DNA from 2 places in the Priestia sp. D51 genome. Region 1 is predicted to be linked to the other one. Evidence: riboswitches for the same ligand, from Rfam matches in the RefSeq annotation. Region 1 holds a riboswitch; the other holds the start of a gene.
What was found. A riboswitch is a leader RNA that binds a small molecule or an ion and turns the genes downstream of it on or off. The one in region 1 is predicted to bind glycine.
Positions count from the first base shown of each region.

Region 2: it holds a riboswitch for glycine, as region 1 does, so the genes downstream of both, gcvT (glycine cleavage system aminomethyltransferase GcvT) here and ACNHOZ_RS24475 (amino acid permease) in region 1, are expected to answer to the same signal.

Region 1 is NZ_JBLTIR010000009.1:23,732-28,240, forward strand. Features, by position in the region: gene ACNHOZ_RS24470 (PAS domain-containing sensor histidine kinase) at 1-831, opposite strand, end outside; gene ACNHOZ_RS24475 (amino acid permease) at 1,111-2,454, opposite strand; glycine riboswitch at 2,614-2,694, opposite strand; gene ACNHOZ_RS24480 (FAD-binding oxidoreductase) at 2,894-4,243, opposite strand.
Region 2 is NZ_JBLTIR010000001.1:404,918-409,426, reverse strand. Features, by position in the region: gene gcvPA (aminomethyl-transferring glycine dehydrogenase subunit GcvPA) at 1-91, opposite strand, end outside; gene gcvT (glycine cleavage system aminomethyltransferase GcvT) at 112-1,212, opposite strand; glycine riboswitch at 1,425-1,517, opposite strand; gene ACNHOZ_RS02190 (DEAD/DEAH box helicase) at 1,698-3,371, shown strand; gene ACNHOZ_RS02185 (YqhG family protein) at 3,358-4,182, shown strand; gene ACNHOZ_RS02180 (YqzE family protein) at 4,206-4,391, opposite strand; gene comGG (competence type IV pilus minor pilin ComGG) at 4,435-4,509, opposite strand, start outside.

The DNA.
Region 1 (4,509 bases):
AGGCCTGTAAATTTCTTCAACGGGTAATTCAGCGACAATTCCCCAATCCAAAACAGGAATATATTCAAATGACGCAAAGAAGTACTTACCTTCGGTGTTCACAACGCGCTGATATCCTGATTTATGATTCATCGTTTCCTGAACGATTTCATTTTCCTTGGCATTTTCACCGATTCTCTGTTTCTCAGGGTGTGAAATAATTCTACCATTGCGGTCTACAATAAACGTATAGCCGTTCTCTCCTATATCGAACGTTTGAAAAATGGATTGAAAGCTTTTATTTTCTTCAATGCGCAGCGCTAAATTTATAACTTTTTTTACATTTTGCTGCTCATCCAAAATAGGAATTGCCATCACCACAATGTAATGCTTTGTGTCTGCTGAAACGACATCGCTTAAATATATTTTTTTAGTTCGCAGCGCTTCTTGAAAATATTTTCTTTTACTTAAGTTCACGTGCTTCATACTCTTTAAATCATCTGGGTAATAATGCTCCACATACCCTTTTGTATTAAAAATGGTTCCGCTATCGATATACGGTGAAATATTAACTATTTTCTGCAGTTCTTTGTCTATCTCTTGTTCATCATCTGATAAAAAAATAGGATCTTGCTGTACCTCGTCGCCCAAGCTCCAAATATCTTTAATAACGATGTTAATTTGCTCTTTCATTCTCTTGACGGTTTTATCAGTTACCTGTCGATATTGATCTTGAGAAATATTAGGCAGCATCACTCTTGAAACTATAAACATTAGCGTCAGTACGGTACAAATAAGAAGCACATTAATCGTGAAGATTTTCCAAAACGTATGAGATTTAAACCATTTCATGTTTGTTCACCTTAATTCAATGAAGTCTACCTCCATTGTACTGCAAAATGAAAACTTTTCCATGTAAATGATAGAATTCCACCTTTAGACATAGAAGAAAAGCATTTGGTTCTACATTACTATCAGAAAACTATGAGCTTTTTCACTGTATTTTCTGCTAAAACTTTTTTAGGGTTCTTATATAAACTTTGCTTACTGCATTTTCTTCATACAGTAGAAATCAATTATTTATCTTCCAATAAAAAGACCCCATCACGAAATGATGAGGTCACCCATTTACTATTTCTTCTTCCTTCTAGCCCCGTAAAAACCAAATAAGAGAATAAACCAAACGGGTGTCAACAATAAGGCTGGGCGCGTCGCATCAGAAAACAGCATAATAATAAGAATCACTGCAAACAACGCTAGCACAACATAGTTTATAAATGGTGTTAACGGTGCTTTGAATGTTGATGCTGCATGCAGCTGTGGACGTGTTTTTTTATATCTTAGATGGCAAATCAAAATGATACTCCACACCCAAATGAAACAAATAGCGCTGATGGTTGTTACGATGCCAAAAGCTTGATCTGGTATCAGTTTGCTTAACAAAGCTCCCGCCGAGATAACCAGCGTAGATACAAACAATCCGTTGCTTGGTACGTGGTTTTTGTTCAGTTTTGCAAACGTAGATGGCCCTTGGTCATTTTTACTTAAGTTATATAAGATACGGCTTGTTGAAAACATTCCGCTATTACAAGCAGAAGCGGCTGAAGTTAATACAACAAAATTAATAATTCCAGCAGCAAGCGGAATTCCGACTAAACTAAAGGTTTTAACAAATGGGCTTTCTGCTGCATTCAATTCCATCCACGGGTTAATAAATAAAAGGACGATAAGCGCTCCAACATAGAAAAATAAGATTCGCAGCGGAATTTTATTAATGGCCGATGGAATATTTTTTTGGGGATTTGATGTTTCCGCTGCCGATACCCCTACCAATTCAACCCCGACGTATGCGAAAATAACCATTTGGAATGAAAGTAAGAAACCTGAAACACCATTTGGAAACAGTCCTCCATGATTCCAAAGATTTTGAACCGTAACGGATCCTGCATCTGTTTTAAATCCGATTACCAGTAAAATAACGCCAATAACAATTAACGCAAGAATCGTAATAACCTTTATTAAAGCAAACCAAAACTCTAATTCTCCAAATAATTTTACGGTTAATAAGTTAAGTCCTAATAAAATGATTACACAAATAAGTGCAGGAATCCACTGAGGAATATTGAACCAATATTTCACATATACGCCAACGGCAATCACATCAGCCATAGCTGTCATGATCCAGCAAAACCAGTACGTCCACCCTGTGACAAATGAAGCCCATGGTCCAAGATACTCTTCAGCAATATCTGTTAACGATTGATAACCTGCTTTAGACAGCAGTAGTTCTCCTAGCGCTCTCATCACAAAGAAAAGCGAAATACCCACAATTAAATAAGCAAAGATGATAGAGGGACCTGCAAGCTGTATGGCTTTACCAGAACCTAAAAATAATCCCGTCCCAATGGTTCCTCCAATCGCGATTAGCTGAACATGACGATTGGATAAATCCCTCTTTAATTCTCGTTGTTCCAACTCTAACTCCTCCTAACAATAAAACCTTTGATGCGATCGTGCGGACTACAAAATAAAGTCCAATAAAAAAAGAGATTGGATGCGCTCCAATCTCATGGTCATAAGAATAACAAATATTATGGTACATGCTACCAATTAGTAACATGCCAAATAAATATCCGGTACTCTTCTGTCCTTTTGCCTGAGATTGTGAACCCTTCGGCGTCGCGAAACTATCGCGATCTCTCCAGAAGCTGCTCCTGCTATAGTGTGATCCATAGCAATCATAGCTTTCTACGTATTAAATTTTTCGATCAAGATAATGACTGTCGAATAGTTGTTTATTCTAATACCAGTTGGATGCTTTGTCAACAAGAAAGATGACTTTCATTTATTTACCTTCTTCGAAAGAAGGTAATGAAACAGGTTCAATCGTCAACTTAGTATCCTTTTCTACATGCTACCTGAGTCCCTGCGGAAACCTAAATACGTTAAATGGATCGTACTTTTTATTTACTCTTTCTAACCGCTCTGCGTTGTCTCCAAAATACTCATACTCGTAGTTTCTAAGGTTGCTGATAGGGAAATTCACATAGGAGCCTTTCGTAATACGTTTAATATATTGAAATCGCTTATACAGCCACTCTCTGTTTGCTCGTGCAAACGCATCGTCTGTCCATACAGATTGAAAGCCCAGAATATATCTAGCGTTTCTGTAAAAGAAGGCCGTTTCTCTGTTACCAACACTGCGAATTTCTCCTCCTAGTGCATAAAAAGAAATCGCGGCGTAAACGGACCCTTCTGCTGGACGCTGTATGAGATCTGCAAGATTTTCAAGCTGGCCAACTGAATAACTTCTTTGCACAAATCTTCCCGTTGACTTAAATTTTTCAGACGGAGGATAGGTTGCTTCTATCTTTTGTACCGCTTCAAGAAAAGATAATGACTCTAGCTCGACTCGGAACCCCTCCACCTCTGCAAAAGGCTGCAAGATCTTTCGAGCTCTTTCTGGAGATCCGTAAAAGAAGCCGTTCGCAAATATGCCCAATCCTTCTCCTTCTGCATTATAAAAACTGGCAACTAGCGTCATACGTTTGTCCAATTCAGGCACCCACCTTTGCCATATATTCATCACTTGTACCTGTTTTTCTCTTGTAGTACCTACATAAAAGAAGCGAACAAGCGTCACAGAGCTGTTCGTCGGTTTTGGAAGCTGAAACGTCATGCTTGCCACAACGCCAAAATTACCGCCACCAGCACCTCGGCATGCCCAAAAAAGATCCGCGTTACACGATTTGTTTGCTTTAATAATCTTTCCTTCATAATTGACCAACTCTAGCTCTATCAAGCTGTCACAGCCTAATCCGTAAAGTCTGCTCGAAAGCCCCCAGCCTCCTCCGAGCGTAAAGCCAGACACCCCAACAGTCGGACACGTTCCTCCTGGAAACACATATCCATTCGAACCGATAAAATCATACACTTCCGTGTTCTTTGCTCCTCCCTCCATCTTTAAGATGTTCCGTTTCCTATCCAATTTCAATCCGTTTAACCGACTGATATCAATGACCAATACACAGTCACCCGTAGAATACCCTTCATAATGATGACCGCCAGATCGAATGCGAATGTTTACACGATGCTTGCGCGCCCATTGAATTGCATTTACAACATCCTGCTTTTTTTCACAGTACACAATCACAAGCGGAAATTTATCAATAGCACGATTCCACTCCTGACGAGTTTCCTCATAAATGGGGTCTTTCGGCGTTACCACTTCACCCGTAAGCCCTTTCAAAAACATTGAGTCCATTTGACCTCTGCCCCCTCTGTATATACTTTTTAGTAGTTTTATTAATATAGTATTCTTAGGGTGGTTGAGGGTGTGGGTTTTCAAGACTAGATTGGCGTTTATCATCTCTATAAAAAATGAAATTTCAGTTCATTTACTGAAATATAAGTACTAATAAAACTTCTTTTCGGTGCTCCGATGCTTTCTAAAACATAACTTTCCAATAATTCAAATTAGATATATTAGAATATTTTTTCTTCCAACAAGAGTTCAATTCAAATAAAAAA
Region 2 (4,509 bases), on a different contig from region 1:
CTGAAAATAAATCATCAACAGACGAAACACCAATTGCTGCTAACATTTGCTGCTGATCTTGTTCTGTCATTGGTAAATAGCGATGTAACATGTTAAATTCCTCCCAAAAGCTTACTTTGAACGTTTATAAAAAGGTGTTGAAACCACTTTTGCTTTTAAGCGTTTTTTCCGAACCTGCACTTCCACTTCTTGACCAAGCTCTGTATACTCTGCTGATAATAGCGCTAAACCGATGTTTTTCTTTAATGTCGGTGACTGTGTACCTGTTGTCACAAATCCAATTTGTTCTTCACCTGCAAATACTTCGTAACCGTGTCTTGGTATACCTTTATCAATCATTTCAATTCCTACCAGCTTACGAGGTGCCCCGCTTTCACGCTGTTCTTTTAACACTTCTTTTCCAATAAAGCTGTCTTTGTTCGTCTTTACTGCAAATCCAATTCGAGCTTCAATGGGCGTAATATCTTTTGAAAGCTCTTGGCCATATAAAGCCAAAGTAGCTTCAAAACGAAGCGTATCGCGAGCGCCTAGTCCGCAAGGCAACACACCTTCCTCACTTCCTGCTTCTAAAATAGCCGTCCACAAGTGAGAGGCGTCAGCTGAAGAACAATAAATTTCAAAACCATCTTCTCCGGTATATCCAGTACGTGAAACGAGAGCATTTACATTCGCTACTTCTACATCATCAGCAAATGTAAATGGCTTTAATGAAGCTAAATTTTCATTCGTTAACGTTTGTAAAACTTTTTCTGCTAAAGGACCTTGTAATGCTAGCTGCGCAGTTTCATCAGATTGATTAACGAGCGTTACATCTCCTTGTTTGTGAGACACAAGCCACTCATAGTCTTTTTGAATATTAGCAGCGTTTACGACCAGCAAATACTCTTGATCTGCTTTTTTGTAAATCAGCAAATCATCTACCGTGCCTCCGTCTTCATAACACATAGCCGTATACTGCGCTTTTCCATCTACAAGGGTAGAAACGTCATTTGTCATCGTATGCTGAAGAAAAGCTAAGCTATCAGCTCCTGTCACAAGAATTTCTCCCATATGAGAGACATCAAAAAGACCTGCCTTTGTACGTACAGCTTCATGCTCTTCTTTAATAGAAGAAAATTGAACGGGAAGAGCCCATCCTCCAAAATCAATTGTTTTGGCACCATATTTTTGATAGATATCATAAAGCGGCGTTTTGTGTAATTCTGTTGTCATATTTATGTCCTCCTCTTTTTCACGTGAAACTTTTCATAACGGGGAGTTTTCAAATAGTGTGGGGATCACTATGTATCCAAACAAAAAAGGACAGAAAACCCCCTACTGTATTTAGTAGGAAGTCTCTGTCCTTTTCACCTGAAAGTTTACCTATAAACGAATAGGTTTGCCTCGTGGGTGGTCTATAAACGCATAGACACTCTCCAGAGCTGCGTCAAACAAGAGTCTTTTTGCCTGAGAGATTCACAATTTTATTGCTTGCTCCTTCGGCGCTACATTCAAGTAGTCTCTCCCCGTGTCGTCATTCGCTTCTATAAAGTTGGTAAAGTTGGGCATACTACTGAAAGATGTATCTATCTTTATTCACACAATCATTTGTAAAGTGCTAATCTATTTTCTTTTTCAAATTTTCTAAATATATTTTTATCCTACCTGATTCTTATCATTTGTTCAATAAAAATTTTTTACAAAGGAGCATTTTTATCATGAAAGTGAAATTAAACATCGATGAAACATGGGAAGCAGCCTTCTCAACTAAATTGGAGCAAGACGGCCCTTGGTCAGCATGGGATTTGTATAAACTTGCCTATGAAATAGAAGACCAAACGCTTATCTCAGAATTTGAAGGACTACAAAGCCCAAAACATCTAGCCGATTTAACGCCGCTTCCTCATCAGCTCGAAGTAGCCAAACAAGTAGTTGAAACAATGAATGGGAAAGCCATTTTAGCAGATGAAGTAGGACTGGGGAAAACTATTGAAGCAGGGTTAATTTTGAAGGAATATATGATTCGCGGACTTGTTAAAAAAGTTCTCATTTTAGTTCCAGCTTCGCTTGTTTCACAGTGGGCCATGGAATTGAATCAAAAATTTTATATTCCCGCAGTCCCTCAAAGGAAATCATATGTGTGGGATCAGTGTGACATCGTTGTGTCTTCAATTGATACAGCAAAACGTTCTCCTCATCGAGAAATTGTGCTAGAACAAGACTACGACCTCATCATCATTGATGAAGCTCATAAACTTAAAAACAACAAAACAAAAAACTATGAATTTGTGCAAAGTCTAAAAAAGAAATTTTGTCTGTTGCTAACCGCAACACCGATTCAAAATCGAATTGAAGAAATTTTCAACTTAGTCTCTCTTTTAAAGCCTGGCCATCTCGGCAATAAAGACTATTTCGAAGAATTATTTTCTGCTAAAAAACGCTCTTTGCAAAACGATGAGCACTTAAAAGAGCTTGTTAACAAAGTTATGATTCGAAATCGCCGCCATGATACTGGTATCGAATGGACGAAGCGAATTGTTCAAACCATTCCTGTTGAATTCTCGCCAAAAGAACGCGAGCTATACGATGCGATTACGTCTTTTAAAGGAAACGGACTGCACCCTTCAAGCGCTTTTTCAATTTTAACTCTGCAGCGAGAGGCCTGCAGCAGCCGCGAAGCGGTATATATGACATTAAAAAACATGCTGGAACGTCAGGAAGATCAAAACAGCGCATTAACGGAACATATGATTACTCCGTTAATGGAACTACTTCAGCAAGTACCGCAAAATGCAAAAGCAGAAAAAGTGCTAGAGCTCGTTCAAAAAATTGATGACAAAGTCATTATTTTCACTGAGTACAGAGCAACTCAACTGTATTTACAGTGGTATTTAAAACAGCATGGAATTACCTCTGTACCGTTTAGAGGCGGATTTAAGCGAGGTAAAAAAGACTGGATGAAGCAGCTTTTTGAAAGCCACGCGCAAGTATTTATTGCCACTGAAGCGGGCGGAGAAGGAATCAACCTTCAGTTTTGTCATCATATCATTAACTATGATCTACCGTGGAATCCAATGCGTCTAGAACAGCGAATTGGAAGGGTCCATCGTTTAGGTCAAAAACATGATGTTCACATTTACAATTTAGCCATTCAACATACGGTCGAAGAACATATTTTAAAATTGTTATACGAAAAAATAAACCTTTTTGAACGAGTTGTTGGAGAGTTAGATGATATTTTAACAAAGCTTGATTTAAAAAATATCGAAGAGCATATTCAGGATATTTTATTTCATTCACGGAGTGAAGGAGAAATAAAAATCAAAATGGAGAACTTGACGTCTATTATTCAATACGAAGACAGCGAGGAGGATCAGCATGCAGCAAACTGATATTCATCAATTTTTAAAGCGTTACTTTCTAGCTAATAATTGTTCTATTGTCACAGAAACACCATCTTATCTAACGGTTCAATTAACAATCGAACTTGACAAAGAGTTGATGAATCGTCCATTTTATTGGCATTATGTTGAAAAGACAGGCGGAGAAGCAAATCCTGCTTCACTCACTTTCATTACAGACCCAGCGTTTGAAGATGATTCTGTTCAAGGAGAACGAATTCATTTTGGCTCACCTAGGCTGCATCAAATTTTCGCTTCTACTCAAAAGCTAGGCGGATTTATTCACTTGTATGAACAAGTTTCATCAGCTCAGCCAACAAATCAGCCTTTACATCCTTGGCTTGCGTTAAATATTAAAGTCTCGTACAAATGTGATCGTAAAAAAGACGAGCTCTTGTCGCTTGGCATTAATTTAATTAACGGACAAATCATTGAATCATTTCATGAATTAATCATTAATCAAAATTTGTCATCTAAAATCTCGGACTATTGCTTTACTCTTTCACCTTTTATTAAACCGAAAAGTGCGATTGCACGACTCACATCATACGTGACTGACTACGTTAAAACTCAACCGACTGAATGGGCAGAAAAAGCGCAGGAAAGATGGTACGAAGACTTAGCGCTTCTTGATCATTTTTACGAAACAGCAGAAGAGCTGCCAGAAATATATATGACCGAAAAAACAGCGCTTCAAGAGCTGTACGAACCGACCATCTTATTTAAGTTTATAAACGGTGGCTTATTTTACATATCGCCCGAAACGATGTCACGTCAATTTAATAAAACACAAGCCGGTTAAAAAAAGATGAGCATATGATATGCTCATCTTTCTTTTTTCTTTCGGTACCACAGCATAAACGACAGCGGAATCATTCCAAACCATCTGTTCGCAAAAGGTGCTCGCTCTTCTTTTTTTTGAATCTTTTTCGTTTTCCTCTCTTCTTTTGGCTGATCCATATATTGTACAAATTGCTGAGTCATATATTTTACATAATCATTCGTTTTCATATAATCATCTCCTCAGCACTATTATATCCGGAGAGAAAGAGACTTAATCCGTCCACTTCACAATGTGCTGGTCCTTTTTTTGAATATATGCGGTTTCTGTCAATGCTCTTCCTTGCAG